Regions from separate parts of the Blautia acetigignens genome, predicted to be linked through region 2. Evidence: riboswitches for the same ligand, from Rfam matches in the RefSeq annotation. Region 2 holds a riboswitch; each other region holds the start of a gene.
The links. Region 2 has a riboswitch for cobalamin ahead of OCV70_RS06795 (MSCRAMM family adhesin). Riboswitches for the same ligand answer to the same signal wherever they lie in the genome.

Region 1 (4,774 bases), on a different contig from region 2:
AATAAAGACATTAACCGTTTTTTCATTTTGTTTTTTCTCCTCCTGTTGTTATGTGCATGTTTACTTTATCTATGTTCATCCTTCCAACCTCTGGGGCAGAAAGTAAACATCATTATTTTTTTCCTTTGGGATTCATCAGATCCTGAATACAGTCTCCCAATAAGTTGAATATAATAACATTTATCAAAATTACCATTCCCGGTGCCATAAGCATCCAGGGCGCTGAATACATATAATCTTTTCCTTCTGAAAGCATGTAGCCCCATTCCGGCGTAGGCGGCTGGGAGCCAAGTCCTAACAGGGAAAGTCCTGCAATCGTCAGAAGCTTGCTTCCAATATCCTGGGTGATATTTACCAGAAGGGAAGGCATAACATTTGGGATAATGTAGCCTGTCATAATGCGGAAATTGTTGGCTCCGCCCAGTCTGGCCTGTTCTATGTAGGTATTGTTCTTTATGGAAAGAACCAGGGAACGGCTGATTCTCGCGTAATAAGTCCATCCAGTGAGGGTCATTGCAAGGATCAGATTGGGAAGTCCTGTTCCCAGGAAGCTAACCAGTGCAATTGTGAAAATTGATCCTGGAAAAGCCATGAGCATATCGGAAAGACGCATCAACACTGCATCAAACGCGCCGCCCCAGAAACCGGCTGCTGTTCCCACCAGAATTCCCACAACTGAAATAATCGCAGTCACTGCAAAGGCAATCAGAAGAGAAGTTTTTCCTCCATAGAGGATTCTAGAAAAAATATCTCTTCCCATCTGGTCTGTTCCCAGAAGATACTGTTTGCAAGGTGCTTTCAATAAATCGGTATAGTGTGTTTCAAGAGGATCGTATGGAGCAAATTTCCCGGCAAACAACGCAAACAATAGGAAAATCACTGCAAATGCTGCCGAAATTCCAAAACGGATCCATATTTTTTTCTTACTCTTCATGCTGTACGGCTCCTCTCCTGATTCTTGGATCAAGCCACTGATATGAAATGTCCACCAAAAGATTTACCAGAACGTAAATGCATCCCATCCACATAACATATCCCTGGATCAGCTGATAATCTCTTCCGGAAATAGCAGCCACAGCCGCACTTCCAATTCCATTCCAGCTGAAAACCGTTTCCACGATCATGGTTCCTCCAAGCAGGCCGCCGAAGGACATTCCCAGCATGGTTACTACTGTAAGCAAGGAGTTGGGAAGCACATGGAAAAAGATGGTGCGGAATCTTCCCACGCCTCTGGCCTGACAGCCATTGATGTATTCTTCGTTCATCTGCTCTACCATTACCGCCCGGATTCGCCTTATATAATATGCGCTCATGCTTAATGATAAGGTGATGGCTGGCATGATCAGGCTTTTGAAGGAATCTGATCCGCCAACCGGAAGCCAGTGCAGATTGACTGCCAGCAGATAGATCAGCATCATACCGCCCCAGAAGCTTGGCAGTGAAATTCCAAGGAAGGACATAAACCGGATAATATAATCTGCTGCCTTATCCTTATACACTGCTGATAAAATTCCCAGCGGAAAAGAAATCAGAAGCATCAGAATAAAAGAAGCAACTGCCAGCTTAATGGTATTGGGAAGCTTTCTTCCAAGCACCTGGGAGACCGGCTGTGCATACTTTACCGACATTCCGAAATCACCGTGTAAAGCTCCCTTCAGCCAGCTTATATACTGTTCGCCGAAGGATTTGTTTAATCCATATTTTTCTTCAATCTTTGCAATTACTTCTCTGTCATGACCAGCACCCATGGATTCCGCCAGCTGCTCTGCCGGATTGGATGGCAGAATATATGTAAGTCCAAAGGTCATAATGGAAAGTCCAAACAGGATAATTACAAGTGAAACTAGTCGCTTACAAATTTCTTTTTTCACTTTTTCAGCCTTTCTGTGCTACAATGCAAAAGCTCATTGGCAGCGGACTGCCAGAAACTTCTACCTGTATTTTGCGAAATCCCAGGTCTACCAGTTTACCAAAATCCCATGCCGGGCGGTCAACCTGGCTCATGGGCAGTTTTTTCGCAATTTCTTCCATAATATGGAAATCTACATTTTCTTTGTTATGGCGTGCGTGACAGCCCTGATTCTCTTCGTCACCGTACAGCTTCTGAAATTCCTGGTACATCTTTTCATATTTCTCGCTGAAATAATGGCGGTAGTAATTTCCATCTTCCAGAATCAGAATTCCGCCTTTTTTCAGAACCCGGCTTACTTCCTCATAGGCTTTATCCGCATGCTCCAGATTCCAGAATACATTTCTTGACACCACTGCATCGAAGCTGTTGTCCGGAAATTCCAGATTCTGTACATCCATCTGCTTAAGATCCGCCTTCAGATTTTCCGCATCCAGATTTTTTCTGACTTCTTCCAGCATTTTGGGGCTGTAGTCCACGGCAGTTACCTGATATCCCATAGACGCTAACAAGGTGGTAAAAAATCCGGCACCGCAGCCATCGTCCAGTACCGTGCACCCTTCTTCCAGAGAATTGCGGAAAATATTTTCCCAGTGCTTTCCCGGTTCTGTCTTTCGCTCTTCCATACTGGCATCAGAAAATCCGCCAGCTCTCATGTCCCAGTATGTCTGAATATCCTTCAGTAATTCAGCCATTTACCTTTGTCCTCTCTGTTTTTTCAATAATAAAAGCCGCTGAAGACACAGCGGCTTAACGGCATAATATTTCTATTACACGCAACCTCTATACTGTGACTCGCAGCAAAAGTTCTTCATTCCGGCCGGTATTCTGGCTCCAGCGTCATCATACTGCTTTCCCTTCCCGATTACTCAGTGGATATAAAAGCATACTCGACTGTTACAGCTACGGCATAGCACAGGATTCTCACCTGTTTCCCGTTTACTCCGCCGCGTTTTACAAAAACGTGGCAGGCACCAAAATGGTTTCTTTATTAAATTTTTATACTAAAATCATGCAAACTGAGTTTAATATAATATTTTGCATTTGTCAATGAAATTGGCAGAATCCGCGATTATTTTACTAAACAACCACTTCCAAAATTCGTTTCCCATCATAACTGATTTCCCGGATTCCGGTCTTTTTAGACTTATTAAAATTAAAGCTCAGCAAATATCCTTTTTCCATCTTATAAAATTCCAAATATTCAAAAAGCTGCTGCTCTCCACGGGTATTATATTCGTTTCCCCTCCAGATTTTCAATTCAATTATAAAGCGTTTTCCCTTATAATCAACGATTACATCCGTCCTTCTGCTATCCCTGGTTCTGGCCTCAATATAATAATTTCCCGTTCCATTTATAATAGGTTTTAAATAAAGTAAGAAAAGTTTTCTTCCATTTTCCTCTATAAATTTTTGATCGTTTTCTGCATATATTTCTTCATAATGCTCACAAAATTTTTCCATCACCAGATCCATCGGAAGCATTCCGGACACAATAAATCGATTACGTTCTATCCCGGCATCCTTATACAATTCACTGTTAATCGCCATTTCCGCCAAAAACAAATCATATAATTGTGTTTCAAAAATTCGATTGGATACTGCAGTAAGCCCATTCCTATCTTTTAAAAATCCAAAAGTCACTCCCAGATTAACTAATGGATTTTCAATCTTAAATGGGAAACTTACTCCGCCAAACAAAATACTTTGGAGCATTTCCTTCAATTTCGGATAATCTGACAGCTTTTTCACCATATCGTCAAATAGTGTGTTCTTTTCTCCCAACAGCATCTTCACCGCCGTAAGAAGCCCATCCTTACTCCAGCCTTCCTTCTTAGTAGGAAAAAGCTCACTTCCCGAAACTCTTTCATCCACTAGCTGACAAAGCCGTGACACCAGATATGGATAACCGGAAGTATAATTGTACAAAAATTCACTTACCTGCTCTATATCCATTCCAGTTTTAAAATCACTCTCATATTCCAGCAGCATAGCTCTAATATCCTGGATGGAAAAGTCCATACTTATATCAAAATCTACTGCAATATTCCATGGACTGTTATATTTTGACTCTTCTTCAGGATGTATTTTCACCTTCAAAGTCTTTATATCATATACGCCTGCCAAAACAACCGACTGGAAAGTCTGATCTTTTCCCTGCTGCATACGAAGATACTTTTCGCGAAGAAGCCCAAGAAATGATAAAAAGATCTGATTATCTGAGCTTTTGTCCACCTCATCGATCATAAGGATCACTGGCTGACCGCACGCTTTACACAGGGAACTGATCTTTGCTCCCAACGAGCGCAAGGGAAATTTTTCCAAAATAGGCTGATACCATTCTTCTACTATTTTCTCATCCGCATTTTGTTCTTTCAAACAATCGCCTATATCCAGCATAAGACCTTCTGCCAGACTGGAAAGTGACTGAAAATATTCATCCGCAGATTCAAAGCTCAGACTCAATACAATATAATTCTCCCTTAATCTTTTTTCAAGCAAATAGAGTGTGGTTGTTTTTCCATATTGTCTTGCACGATTTATGGTAAAATACTGCCCGTTTTCAATGTATTCACTGATAATCCGGTCAATTCTGCCACTGATATCTACCATATAATTCTTTTCCGGAATACATGTTCCTGTAGTGCAAAACCTTTTCTTCATACAAACACCTCCTCCATCTGTCATTTATAAAAAAGTATACCCAATTTTATTCCTGTCCGCAATCCGCCAATTAAATTTAAATTACCTCGATCTGGCAGGCCTTCATGGCTTCCAGTGCTCTCTCGTGGCTTTCCGGGGTTACTCCTGCGCAGCAGAGGGAATCTACAATGATCGGCACCTCTGGAAGAAATGCTTTGAGCA
Region 2 (4,774 bases):
CTGGTGATCTTGTCAGTAAGACCAAGCTCATCCAGGAGGTTAAGGGCACCCTCAGATGCAACGTAAACGCTTTCAACCGGTTTTTGGATCAGGATTACGTCTTTATCAAGACCTGCAGGGATCACTGCACCTTCCGGCACGATCAGGTATTTGATAACATTGCCTGTGTAAAGCTTCTCAGAAGCGGATGCATCTTTATCTTCTGCCGCTGTGGATTCCTTAGAATCTGCAGTTTCCGGTTTTCTTGCAGTGTCTGCGGTCATGTCAACCTCAAACAGGGTGATGCCTTTTGCATAGTTATACAGTTTAAAGTATTTTGCATGCTCAAGCTTGGTTTCATCCTTGTACTCAAGACCTGTGATCTCCGGTGCACTTTCATCCAGCTTCTTGTTTCCTGTGGAAAGCATGCTGTTCTCATCTGCCGGATTTTCCTTGTCTGTTTTTTTCGGATCGCTTGCACCCTTTAATGCAGCATAAATGGTGTAAGTAATCTCATGAGCCTGAGACATTCTGGTGGTCATACCGATGATGGTATTGTTCTGGTTTAATGCAATCGGGATGGTGAAGGTGGAGGTACCGCCTCCGCAGGATCCGTAATAGGTGTTGCCGTTTGCCTTTACATATCCGTAATATTCACTGCTGAATACAATTGTTGCATAGGCTTTTCCGCCGGTTACAGTAATCTTATTACAGGAAATACTTACCTTACCGGTACCGCCGGACCAGGAGAAGCTGTCTGGTGTGTAGGTTCCGTCTGCCAGTGTGGTGGAGCTGTTTACAGAGGAAGTTCCGCCGCTAAGGTCAGAGTCGTACTTGGACTCCTTGTCAGGATTTGCATCCGGTGTAGGAGTTGGAGTCGGTGTTTCGGTTGGGGTTGGAGTGCCTGTTGGAGCAACACTTGGTGTTGGTGTGGCATCCGGTTTCTGGGTGTCGTCTTTGATCTCACCAATCTTATTTAAGGTAGCAGACTCAAAGGTCAGGGTTCTGTCATACCAGCTCTGGGTTCTGTGGGAAAATGCAGCAACTGCAAGTCCTTTGTCCAGGGATGTTACCGGAATCTCATAGGTATATTTGCCGTTTGCATTTACGGTATATGGAACCCATTTGGAGGAATCTGCTTTTGCAGCCTGCTCGCTGGTTCCCACATAGAGATAATCGTATCCGGTACCGCTTAAGGTAAGGACTGCGGTCATTTTTCCGTTTTTGGAAGTGAGGGTGCAGTCTACTACGCGGAACATGGTGGAACTGGAAGTTACATTTACATTGTAGATTCCGTTGTCACATGTGCCGGATGGAATCTTGGTTGGCTCTGGTGTGGAAGTTGGCTCTGGAGTCGCGGTCGGAGCCGGAGTCTCACTTGGAGCCGGGGTAGCGGTTGGTTCCGGTGTTACCTCTGGCTCTTCGCCATATCCTGGAACTGCCGGAACACTGATGGTAAGAATGCCTTTTTCATACCAGTGCTGGCTCTTTTTGGAGTGCGGAACGACTGCAAGAGTGGTCACATCCTTGCTTGCCGGGATTTCGAAAGTGTATGTATAACCTCCTGCAGCATTTTCTTCGCCGCGAACGGCTTTGGTCTCTTTATCTGCATCGCTGGAACTTCCGAAGTAGATCATGTCATAATTCTGCTTCTCTGTGGAAAGAGTTACGATATATTTGTCACCCTCTAATTTTACAGTGGAACCAGTGATCACGAACATGGCAAATTCGTTGCCGTCTTCTTTTACCAGCTTAATACCTGCGTCCTTAATCTCGTTGTCTGGGGAATCCGGTGTAGCGGTTGGCTCCGGGGTCTCGCCTGGAGTAGGAGTTACGGTTGGTTCTGGTGTTACCTCTGGCTCCTGGCCGTATCCTGGAACTGCCGGAACACTGATGGTAAGAATGCCTTTTTCATACCAGTGCTGGCTCTTCTTGGAATGAGGTACTACAGAAACAGTCTGTGTCTCCTTGCTTGCAGGAACTTCGAAAGTGTATGTATAGCCGCCTGCTGCATTCTCTACGCCGTGGACAGCTTTTGTCTCTTTATCTGCATCGCTGGAACTTCCGAAGTAAATCATGTCATAGTTCTGCTTCTCTGTGGAAAGGGTTACGATGTATTTGTCGCCCTCTAATTTTACAGTAGAACCAGTGATCACGAACATGGCAAATTCGTTGCCGTCTTCTTTTACCAGCTTGATGCCAGCGTCCTTGATCTCGTTGTCAGAGGCTGCCGGAGTCTCGGTTGGAATTGGTGTGGCGGTAGGCTCTGGAGTTGCGGTTGGCTCCGGAGTTGCGGTTGGTTCTGGTGTGGCAGTTGGTTCCGGGGCTTTCATTCCTGGAACGTTCAGCTTCAGATCCTGGGTCGTATACCATGCATTATTTTTTACAGAATGGGGAACCAGATAAATGGTCTGAGCTTCTGCCTTTGCATCAATTTCGAAAACGAAGGTATATCCGGTTTCTGTCTCTGTTCCTGCGATTGCATTGGCATCCATCACAGATGCAGCATCTTCTTTATGTCCAAGGTAAATCTTATTGTAGTTCTTTCCGTTAGAAGTCAGGGTTATTTTAATTTTATCACCCTTTAATTCTGCAGAGGAGCTTGCAATTTTGAACATTTTGTAAGCAGTATCATCTGCTTTATCAATGGTCATGTTTGAGCCGTCTTCTTTTAAATCCTCTGGCATGGTATAAGTGGCAATCCCATTGCCGGAAGCTTCTTCTGCAGCCGGAGCTTCTGTTACAGCTGCGTCTTCTGCTGGCTGAGCAGCAGTCTCTTCTTTGGCATCCTCTGTCTGTGCTGGCGCTTCTGTAACAGAAACCTCAGCAGTTTCTGTCTGCTCCGGAGTCTCTGTAGGTGCCGTGGTCTCTTCCGGAGCAGTTGTTTCTGCCTTCTCTTCCTGTGCAGGAGCAGTCTCCTCTTTCGGAGCTTCTGTCACAACAGCTTCTTCCGCCGGAGTTACCGTAACCTGTACGCCTGTACTCTCACTTTCTGCCTGTGTAAGGGCAGCCGGAGTGACGGTCATTGCCACAGAAAGAAACAGTGCCAGAAAGCGTTTTGAATTTCTTTTCATTTTTCTCCCTCGATTCTTTTATGGTTATCTTCTGGTATTGTTGCCTGAATAAATCAAAGACTGCCTCAGAGTATTCGGAAAATTCCAGAAAACTCTTCTAATGCAAAAAAATGCCCGCTCCCATAAGGGAACAGGCACCAGAAATCAATATATCCCATAGTCGAAATATATGCTACATGAGAATGAAGTGCTTTCCTCGGAAGCTTTCATTAACGAATTCAGCAGGTTTCCTGACTTACAGATCAATACGAAATCCAGCCTTCTCAGCAACGCATTGCCAATGGCATCTTCGGATTTCATTCCCTGTTTACAGTGACCGGATCGCTCAGGATTTGCACCTGATTCCCTCTTAACCAGCAGCTTTTTTTTCTGCAAAGGCACTGAAAACGGATTTATTCAATTCATTTCATTATAGCAGACTATTATACTGAAATCAATAGGCTGCCAAGGCACTTTCTACCTGACAGCCTACAATTTGTTACTGTTCACTCCGTGCCCAGTAACTACAATTTAACATATATTTTAAATTATTGTGCGGGAAATACGCAACATCGCTTTACTGTTTATACTGACTATACCCAACCTCTTCTGTGCGGAGCAGGTTTCCCGCCTCATCATACACGCTGCGGTAGGTTTTGCAGGTGTTGGGATCGGAGTGTTCGGTGGTGATCTCTACAGTATTGTTGTTCTCCTTTGTACCGTAAATGGATACGGTCACAGACTCTTCTGCTTCGTCATAGACTGCGAAAATCTTAATGGGATAAGAGGTATTGTTCTGGAAGCGGAAATCCTGGCTTCCGTAAACAACTGCTGCATCCAGTCCGTCATCCACATAGTCAATACGCGCTGCATGGTTATGGCGTTCTACGATGGAAAGATCCGCCTGCAGGCACGCCATAAACAGGGTGGTGGACACCTGGCAGATTCCGCCGCCGATATCCTGGGCGTGCTCGCCGCCTACGATTACCGTCGCTTCCTTATAGCCCCGCTCTTCTGTTCTGGGACCTAAGGTATCATTGTAGGAAAAAGTCTGTCCCGGCTGCAGTTCCACCCCATCGCATGCTTCTACTGCAAGCTTCAGATTGGTGATCCGGTTCTTGGTACCGCCGCCGTAAGTGGTATAGGTTCCAAGGAGGTTCAGATAAGGCAGAGCCTCAATTTCCTCCGTGGAAACCTCCGGCAAAGTAATCTCAAGAGGAATGGTGATCACAAGCCCCTCTCTTGCCCGGTCAAGCCGGTTCTGCGCAGCTTCCACATCAAAGGAAATGCCCGTCACAGCAGGAATGATCTCATTATTCTCTCCCAGGGAAGCATCGGTTGCTTCTGTATGTACCTGCTCATAATAAGCTTCCATGTCAAATTCTTCCGGCGCAGTCTCCACGGTAGGGCATTCAATCACCGCTTCGTAATCTTCCCGGGAAATGGCACTTAAGATTTCTTTTTTCAGAGCATTCAGATCCGGCCCCATTCCGGTGATTCCTTTGGTGATCACAAGACTGGTATCTGTGAGCTCACAGGAGGTCTGGATGGTAGTAGAACCATTCTGGATCCCGGCTGCATCCAGCACCGCATCTAAATCATCCTGGTTGCGCACAGTAGGCAGAAGGGTCAGTTCTTCCTTCGTCTTGCTGTTCATAAGCTGGATGCGGTCTGTCCCGTGAGTGATCCAGGAGCCATGTCCAAGAGAATAAGCACTTGCCACAACTGCTTTCACATCCAGG
Region 3 (4,774 bases), on a different contig from region 2:
AATTATGCAAAAATTAGTGTAAACGGAGATTACCGGGGTGTTTATCTGGCACTGGAAGCAGTGGAGGATAGCTTCATGCTGCGAAACTACGGAACGGAGGACGGAAATCTGTATAAGCCGGAGAACATGGGCGTTGGCGGCGGTATGGATGGAAAAGACGGTGACGGCTGGCAGATGGGAGAAAAACCAGATGGAGAGGACTTTCCGCAGAAGGGAGAGATACCAGATGGAGAGGACTTTCCGCAGAAGAGAGAGATGCCGGATGGAGAGGACTTTCCGCAGAAGGGAGAGATGCCAGATGGAGCGGACTTTCCACAGAAGGGAGAGATGCCGGATGGAGCGGACTTTCCGCAGAAGGATGAGATGCCGTATGGCGAGGACTTTCCGCAAATGGGAGAAGCTCCCAATGGAGAGGCAGCAGATATCAAAATGGGAATCATGGGTGGAAATGGCGGCTCAGATCTGAACTATACAGATGATGATCTTGACAGCTATTCTACAATCTGGGATGGTGAGATCACAGATACGGATAAAAAAGACCACAAGCGGGTGGTAGAAGCCTTAAAAAATATCAGTGAAGGTACAGATTTGGAAACCTATATGGATGTAGATAATATACTGAAATATATGGCAGTTCACACCTTCGTGGTGAACGATGACAGCCTTTCTGGTACTATGGCGCATAATTATTACCTGTATGAATATAATGGCAAGCTGAATATTTTGCCATGGGACTACAACCTTTCCTTTGGCGGTATGTCCATGGGCGGTAAAATGGGAGGTCAGTCCTTGGGAGCAACTTCGGTGATCAACGATGCCATTGATATGCCATTTTCCATTACTGATTTTTTCGATGCCCTTCTGGAAAACGAGGAATATCTGGAACAGTACCATGGGTATCTGAATGAACTTGTGGAAAAATATGTGAATGGTGGTGAGTTTGAGAAAACTTATGAGAGAATCCGCAGCCAGATTGATGACCTGGTAGGAAATGACCCCACTGCTTTTTACAGCTATGAAGAATATGAGGAAGCCGCAAATATGCTAATAGAAGTGGTACAGCTTCGGGCAAAAAGCGTCAGCGGCCAGCTGGCAGGCACTATTCCATCCACAGACGAAGGCCAGCAGCAGGATTCTTCCAACCTGATTGATGGCTCAGACATTGATCTTAGTGTAATGGGCAGCTTTTCCGGTGGGGGAGGCGGAAACGAAGGTCAGGGAAAGGATAATGGCTTTGCAGGCACGCCCCAGCCTTTCGATGCAGGAGATGTTTCTCCGATATCTGAGGAAAAAGCTGATTTACAGGACTCCAATCAGGATAGTGTAAAATAAGAAAAAAACGGAACTGCGAAATCTATACTGCATTGTAAAGATTAGATAAGTAAACTTCATCGGCCGATAAAAATGCTTGTCATAATAGAGTGAATCCGTTATAATTTTTTATATATAAGATGCAAGAATAAATAATATTCAGATAATTACAACGGTGAAAAGAGGAAAACGTAGTCATTGTAGTTATGCAGAATTATATAAAGGGGGATTTTACTATGACAAAGATGAAGAAATTGTATTTACCCGTTCTTACCGCGGCAGCCATTACATTTTCCATTTTCGGAATGCCAAAGAAAGCAGAGGCATCCTGTAATACCTATCAGGTAAATGTAGCCAAGGGCTATCTGGCTCTTCGTACAGATACAGCCTTTGACAGCAGAAATGAGATTGGAGAGCTTTACAATGGAGATCTGGTAGAGGTGATGGATTATACAGGTGCCACCGGCTACTGGTATGTATACTCACCGAAGTATGATACCTTTGGTTATGTGAATAACGATTATCTCAATTCTATTTCTTCTTCAGTATCGGCTTATGATACCATGTGGACCGTAAGTGTGGAGAAAGGCTATCTGGCTCTTCGTAATGCGGCATGCTATGACTCTGCAAATGAGATCGGCAAGCTGTATTCCGGCGATAATGTGTGGGTTTGCGACAGCAGCGATTCTACGTACTGGTATGTATACTCACCGAAGCTGAACTGCTATGGCTTTGTAAATCAGGAATATCTGTATACGAATGAAGATATGGATGCGGGAACCAGCTATTTCGGTGAGACTAGAATGGTCAGCGTATCCAAGGGTTACCTGGCACTTCGCAATATGAAGGCTTATGATGCTTCCAATGAGATCGGAGAGCTTTACACCGGAGATGTAGTCCAGCTTCTGGAGACCAGTGATCCCAAGTACTGGTATGTATATTCTCCGAAATATGATAAGAATGGTTTCGTGAACAAAGACTACCTGGTAGGCGGCAGTACATTCGCTACCAAATCTGTCAGTGTATCCAAGGGTTATCTGGCACTTCGCTCTGCCATGAGCTATGATGAATCCAATGAGATCGGAGAGCTTTATACCGGTGACACCGTAGTGGTAATTGACTCCAGTAACTCTCAGTACTGGTATGTATATTCCACTGGTCTTATGATGTATGGCTATGTAAATAAAGATTATCTGTACTGATTTACTGATCATTTGAAACGCTGCTGTTTTTATAAGACAGCAGCGTTTTTTTTATTGTATTTAAAAGACAGGTGTGCTAAACTTACAAAGTAATTGAATTTTGTTAAGTGAACAGCATGCCGGAGACTTTTTATAAGCTTTGGAAATGCTGCTAGAGGGAACCAGGGTAAGAGCCTGGACGGTTGCGGCCACTGTAAGCAGGAAGGTGTACTTCAAAATGCCATTGCATACCTATATGCGAGAAGGCGGGGAACACCATTATAACCTGTAAGTCAGGAAACCTGCTTGGCAAAGTAAGAAGGAGCTTCCGTTAAAAGTATCCCTTTTAGCTGTCGCAATGACAGCTTTTTTGAAGCCCCATCTTTTCGGTTACAAAACAAACGAAAAGAGAGGAAAAACAAATGAAAAACAAAGAATTATCCAGAAGAATCATGGCACTTGCAATGGCAGCAGCTTTGTCTGTATCTGTAAGCCCGGTTGTTTATGCCGCAGAGCGTGCAGACGCCCAGACTATCAAGGAAGACAACCAGCCGACAGCTGACGCCGAAGAGAGCGCAGAGGAAGCAGAGGGTACAGCAGAGGAAGGTACCAAAACCGAGTATCCGCTGACCATCACTACCTATGATTATGACGGAAACGAAATCGAAACTACCTATGAAAAAGCACCGGAAAAAGTTATTGCTGTATATCAGGGAAGTATTGAGACTATGCTCTCCCTTGGACTTGAGGATCGCCTTGTAGCAACAGCAGGTCTTGATAACGAAGTTCCGGACGATCTTAAAGAAGCATTCTCCAAAACAAATTATCTTGATGAATTTACCCCATCCCTTGAAACTGTAACCATGCTTGAGCCTGACATGATCCTTTCCTGGAGTTCCCTGTTTTCAGACAAGAACCTTGGAAATGTAACAAATTGGATTGACAAAGGCTGCAACACTTATTACAACTCCAATACACGCCCTGGCGGAGCTAGAACTCTTGAGAACGAGTATACAGATATTCTGAACCTTGGTAAAATCTTCGATGTTCAGGACAAAGCAGAAGCAATCGTAGACAACATTAAAGATGTAATCAACAACACTCTTGAGGCAACAAAGGACGCTGAAGAGAAACCAACCGTTATGGTTCTTGAGCCATTAGGAGAGAACATTACAAACTACGGCGCAAGCAGCCTTGGCGGAGATATGGTTACACAGCTTGGTGCAACACTTGCAAACCCGGATGCTTCCACAGTTGGAAAGGAAGACATTATCGCAGCTAACCCGGATGTTATTTTCGTCGTTTACATGCCATATGCAGGAGATGATCCACAGAGTGTTATGGACAGCCAGCTGGCAGTTATCCAGGAGGATGAAGCTCTTCAGAGCCTTGATGCGGTAAAGAACGGTCGTGTTTACCCAATCATGCTCAGCGAGATGTATGCAAGTGCAACCCGTACCCAGGATGGAATCGAAACCTTTGCAAAGGGCTTATATCCAGACGCAGCAATTGACTAAGTGAGGAAACAACAGTGAAAAAAGAAAAGGTTGTCCGCACATCTATGTATGCGGCAGTGCTTATTTTTCTGATACTGTTTCTGGTGTTTTCCGTGCTTGCAGCAGTTACCTTTGGAAATGCAGACCTGTCTTTGAAGGATGTATACAGTGTGATTTTATATAAGCTTTTTCACATCAAAAGTCTGGCCGCTTATGGAGAAGGGGCAATACATGATGTGGTGTGGCTGATCCGTCTTCCAAGGGTGCTGCTTGCACTGGCAATCGGAATGGCACTTTCCGTGTGCGGAGTGGTGATGCAGGCAATCGTGCAGAATCCTCTTGCAGATCCCTATGTGCTTGGAATTTCTTCCGGTGCCTCTCTTGGGGCAACCCTTGCAATCATGCTTGGCATAGGAAGCTTTCTTGGCGGAAACTCTGTGGGAATCTGTGCATTTATCGGAGCTATGCTTACATCATTTGCAGTTATCGCTATTGCAAACATGGGTGGAAAGGCAACGTCTGCCAAGCTGATTCTTGCCGGAATGGCCATTAGTGCGGTATGTTCTGCTTTTTCAAATTTTGTAATTTACATAACAAATGATAAAAACGCTGCTACAGAGGTTATGAAGTGGAACATGGGAAGCCTTGCGGGGGCAAGCTGGGCAAGAGTGGGTGTGATGCTGCCGGTTACTCTGGTGTGCGTTCTGCTTTTTCTTACACAATATCGAAGCCTGAACCTGATGCTTCTGGGGGATGAGGTATCTATTACTCTTGGAACAGACCTGC
Region 4 (4,774 bases), on a different contig from region 2:
ACGTATGAATGCTCTCTGGGAGCAGAAACAGCAGCTTGAGAGCCAGATCGATTCCCTGAATTCCGATCTTGTTAATGTCATGGTTTCCATTCAGACTCTTGAGAATGATATTGCTTCCAAGGAAGCGGAAATTGAGAAAACCCAGGGCGACCTGACTAAGGCACAGAACGCCAAGGATAAACAGTACAGCTCCATGAAGAAACGTATCCAGTATCTTTATGAAAAAGGCGGAAACAATGCATGGTTCCAGATGATGCTCAACGCAGACAACCTTGCAGATCTTCTTACCAGGGCAGAGTACACACAGCAGATGTATGAGCAGGACAGAGAGAGCCTTCAGAAGTATGCGAGAACCATTGAAGAGGTTCAGAAGTTAGAAGATCAGTACGAGCAGGAGAAAGCTGATTTCGAGACAATGAAACAGGAGTATGAGGCACAGCAGTCCAATCTTCAGTATCAGCTGGATGTAACCCGTGCAAACAGTGCTGACTGCGAGAATGAGATCGCATACGCGCAGCAGCAGGCTACCGAGTATGCAAACCTTCTTGCAGAGCAGCAGGCTGAGATCGAGCAGCTTGAGGCAGAGCGTATTGCAGCTGAGGAAGAGGCAAGACGTCAGGCAGAGGCAGAAGCAGCTGCTGCAGCAGCTGCCGCACAGGAAGCAGAAGAGTCACAGAGTGATGAAAGCTATGATGACTACAGTGAAGATGATAGTGAGGACTACAGCGACAGTTCAGATACAGATGTTCAGTATGACGAGGATGGAGACGTTGTAAGCGGAAGCTCTGATTCTTCTTCTGATTATGAATATGATGAGTATGGAAACGTAATCGACAGCGATAATACAGTAGATTATGACAGCTACTCTGAAAGTTCTTCCAGCAGCTCATCCAGCAGTTCTTCCGGCTCAGGATCTTCTGTAGTGAACTATGCAACACAGTTTGTTGGAAATCCATATGTATGGGGCGGAACAAGCCTGACAAATGGTGCTGACTGCTCTGGGTTCGTACAGAGCGTATATGCAAACTTCGGCGTCAGCCTTCCGAGAACTTCCTATGAGCAGCAGAATGCAGGAACTGAAGTTTCCTATGCAGATGCACAGCCAGGAGATCTGATCTGCTACGGCGGTCATGTCGCAATCTACATGGGAAATGGACAGATTGTACACGCGTCCAACTCCAGAGACGGAATCAAGATCAGCGACAATGCTGCATACAGAACCATTACATCTGTAAGACGTCTTGTGTAATTGCAGCATAGGCCTGAATAAATACAGTACCTGCATCGGCGGGCATATTTAATGAAAGAATTTGAATCCCTCCCGGATCCTCGCTATGGAATCCGGGAGGTTTTTTGATGGTGGGATTGTTTTGGGCTTTATGGTGAAAACTTGAGGGTGTCCGAAACAGAGTATAAAAGCGGAATTTGCTTTCCATAATTTTGATAAATAAATAACAGATTACGGGTTGACAAATACTTAGGCAGGTGGTACTATGATGTCAGTATAATTCCATATTGAACATATTAAGTGCTGGTAGCTATTAGCTGGCAGAAAGAGGGAATCAGGTGAGAAACCTGAGCGATCCGGTCACTGTAACAGAGGAGCAAGTCTCAGAGTCCATTGTGCGTATGCATGAGAAGGAGAGATGATGCGATGATTCTGGAGCCAGGAAACCTGCTTAGTATGGCGAGGTTAAACTTCCGATGAAAGTGTAACAACCAGTTTTAGGGAATCCGCAGCCCTGGAATGTTGTCCGCTTTTGTGAGTGGACATTTTTTATGGAATATCGCCTGTTCAGATGAATTATACAGATTAAATGGCAGGCGATACTACTTTGGATGAAACCGTTCCCTCCGCGTATATATGAACGGGTCATATTCTACCCCGGAGTAGCATCGCTCCCTCTTAAATATCTGCGAGAATTTTGAAGCCGCGTAAGCGGTTATTTTTTTATTTAATTGAAAATGATATAGAAGATTTCTACTATAAAAATCCTGCGGAAAAGGAATTTGTTAGGGCAGATGAGAAAGGAGCCGGAAAATGGAAAAGAATTATTGGGAAGGCAAGGAATATTCCTACTTCAGTCATAAGAACTGCGAATTTTTTCCCTGTCATAAAGGCGCAGATCCGGAGGATTTCAACTGCCTGTTCTGCTATTGTCCACTCTATGCATTAGGGGATAAATGCGGCGGGAATTTCCACTACAACGAAAAAGGCTTCAAGGACTGCACTAACTGCCAGCTTCCCCACAAACGGAAAAATTATGGCTATGTCACCGGGAAGTATCAGGAACTGGCTGATTTGATGAAGAAGGTACGTGAAAATCAGGACGTAAAAGAAAAGTAAAACAAAAAGTTTCCCTACCCACAAATTGGGTGCAGGGAAACTTTTTATTTTGCAGATAAAATTAGCAGGAGCGGTATTTACTAACAAGTCGTTTGCTTGAACAATCACACACTACCGCATACTGAGAATCATCTTCAGCTTCGGAATCTGGTTATTCAGGATCAGTCCCTCCGGGAACATAGCCTGATGGACAAAATCTGCCGCATAAGTGAAATCCCCAATATGCTCTGCCCCATGACTGTCGCTGGACAGTACAATTGGAACCAGATATTTGCGGCAGCATCTTAAAATTTCCGCACAGTTGCTGCGGGTATCTCCGCGATAGCCATAAGGCGCAAGAGAAGCCTCATTCATCTCCAGAAGAACCCCATTTTCTCCGGCTGCCTTTACAACTGCATCATAATCTACCGGATACTGGGTATTATCAATATGCCCCAGAATCTTTACCATAGGATTTTTCATCACATTAAGAAAGGCTTTGGTGTTTTCCTCTTTGCTGGCTGGATGGAAATTCTGGGCGTGTATGCTGGCAATAGAATAGTCCAGCTTCTCAAGCAGCTCCTGCTCCAGGTCAACCTTGCCGTTCACATCCAAAATATTCAGTTCAATCCCATATAATAATTCCACATTAAAACGCTTCCGCGGCGAATAAGTAAGACTGCGGAAATAAGACGCGGTTCCTGCTGCAAGAGTAGCTGGCCCGTGGTCTGTAATGCCAAGAAGCTTTAACCCTTTGCGTGAAGCTGACTTAGCCATGTCGCTGATGGTGCAGCTTGTTCCGTGCCCGCTTGCGATAGAGTGGGTATGCATATCGGAAAGATACATAAAAAATCATCTCCTGTTAAGAAGTCTGTGCATTCGGAAAGTTTAAAAAGCTGTGAATGCCTGTACTGTTTTCAGTATGACAGAGCAGAAAAAGACTGTCAACTGTAAAATAAGAAAAATTTGGAAAAACAAATAAAAACAACACATAAACACAAGAAAAACCACATATATGTGTAGGAAAAGTGTTGCTTTTTGTTGACAGTCAAAACACCGGATAGTATAATTACGGTAGAAAAACAGCAAAAGATTTTGTATATATATTAAACTTTCAGGTATGGGAATGCTGTATGCTGACGGCAGGATCAGCCAAAGTTTCAGACAGGAGGAAAAATGGGATATACAGATAACATGTCTCCGGAAATGAAGCAGCGCATTGTGCAGGAGCTTGTACCAGGCAAGCAGATTTCCCTGGCACATATCATTGCCAATCCGGATAAGATTCTTTACACCAAATTAGGACTTGACCCGTCTCTGGATTATTCAAGGGCAGCCATTGGAATTATGACTGTCAGCCCTGCAGAGACAGCCATTATTATGGCAGACATTGCCATGAAGTCATCCGGCATTGAGCTGGGCTTTGTAGACCGCTTCAGCGGAAGCCTGATCATCACAGGCACTGTATCTGAGGTGGAAGCTTCCACAAGCGCCATTCTGGACTATGTGGGAAACAAGCTGGGCTTTACCTTATGCCCGATCACAAGGACCTGATATAATATGAAGAAACTGGTTCTCATCGGCCGCAGCGAAGCTGGCAAAACAACCCTGACCCAGGCTTTGCGCGGAGAAAAAATACACTATCACAAAACACAATATGTAAATAATTTTGATGTAATCGTAGACACGCCAGGAGAGTATGCCCAGACCCAAGGGCTTGGACACGCCCTGGCGTTGTATACATATGAATCCGATGTTGTGGGACTTCTGGTATCAGCTATCGAGCCGTACTGCCTGTTTCCCCCATGCATCACCTGCATGGCCAACCGCGAGGTGATCGGCATTGTCACCAAGATCCATAATCCCCAGGCCAATGTGAAGCTGGCAACCTCCTGGCTGCAGCTGGCCGGCTGCAAAAAGATCTTTTATGTGGATTCCAAGCAGCAGGAAGGCATCCCGGAAATCCTGGAATATCTCCGGGAAGAGGGAGATGTAATGCCCTGGGAAGAGGCTCCTGGAAAGCCAAAGGCGGACCTGGATGAGCCTGAGGATACTTCTGAAGAACCATCCGGGAAAAGCACAGAAGAAAGCAAAGAAAACAAACCTTGAGAATGTGGGAAAAATATCAAAACCACGTAAAACAACATAGCAATTCTCCAAAGATTCCACACAAAACAACATAAAACAACGGAAAAACCTTGACTTATGATGTGGAATGGTGTAAACTTACAACATAACCATAAAAGTAACAGGCTGACTATGTCCAGCCATGATAAGTTACCCGGTGCGGTACTATAAAATACATAATCCACCGCACCTGAATGTGCTTAAGGAGGAAAAAAGCATGGTAAACGAATACGAAATCAAAAAACAGATTTGCGACATCGGAAGAAGAATCTATAACCGCAACATGGTTGCAGCAAATGATGGCAACATCTCTGTAAAGCT

Region 1: linked by a shared signal. The riboswitch ahead of OCV70_RS11950 (class I SAM-dependent methyltransferase) and the one ahead of OCV70_RS06795 (MSCRAMM family adhesin) in region 2 are both predicted to bind cobalamin.
Region 3: linked by a shared signal. The riboswitch ahead of OCV70_RS00595 (ABC transporter substrate-binding protein) and the one ahead of OCV70_RS06795 (MSCRAMM family adhesin) in region 2 are both predicted to bind cobalamin.
Region 4: linked by a shared signal. The riboswitch ahead of OCV70_RS01280 (cysteine-rich small domain-containing protein) and the one ahead of OCV70_RS06795 (MSCRAMM family adhesin) in region 2 are both predicted to bind cobalamin.

Annotation. Positions count from the first base shown of each region.
Region 1 is NZ_JAOQJM010000009.1:80,635-85,408, forward strand. It holds gene OCV70_RS11935 (ABC transporter substrate-binding protein) at 1-26, opposite strand, end outside; gene OCV70_RS11940 (ABC transporter permease) at 113-934, opposite strand; gene nikB (nickel ABC transporter permease) at 924-1,871, opposite strand; gene OCV70_RS11950 (class I SAM-dependent methyltransferase) at 1,876-2,604, opposite strand; cobalamin riboswitch at 2,711-2,903, opposite strand; gene OCV70_RS11955 (AAA-like domain-containing protein) at 2,990-4,573, opposite strand; gene OCV70_RS11960 (cysteine hydrolase family protein) at 4,650-4,774, opposite strand, start outside.
Region 2 is NZ_JAOQJM010000004.1:54,612-59,385, forward strand. It holds gene OCV70_RS06795 (MSCRAMM family adhesin) at 1-3,053, opposite strand, end outside; cobalamin riboswitch at 3,257-3,453, opposite strand; gene OCV70_RS06800 (VanW family protein) at 3,610-4,774, opposite strand, start outside.
Region 3 is NZ_JAOQJM010000001.1:125,953-130,726, reverse strand. It holds gene OCV70_RS00605 (CotH kinase family protein) at 1-1,332, shown strand, start outside; gene OCV70_RS00600 (hypothetical protein) at 1,548-2,513, shown strand; cobalamin riboswitch at 2,607-2,816, shown strand; gene OCV70_RS00595 (ABC transporter substrate-binding protein) at 2,915-4,009, shown strand; gene OCV70_RS00590 (FecCD family ABC transporter permease) at 4,024-4,774, shown strand, end outside.
Region 4 is NZ_JAOQJM010000001.1:279,773-284,546, reverse strand. It holds gene OCV70_RS01285 (C40 family peptidase) at 1-1,249, shown strand, start outside; cobalamin riboswitch at 1,510-1,697, shown strand; gene OCV70_RS01280 (cysteine-rich small domain-containing protein) at 2,042-2,347, shown strand; gene OCV70_RS01275 (phosphatase) at 2,459-3,172, opposite strand; gene OCV70_RS01270 (BMC domain-containing protein) at 3,503-3,880, shown strand; gene OCV70_RS01265 (EutP/PduV family microcompartment system protein) at 3,887-4,435, shown strand; gene OCV70_RS01260 (class II aldolase/adducin family protein) at 4,671-4,774, shown strand, end outside.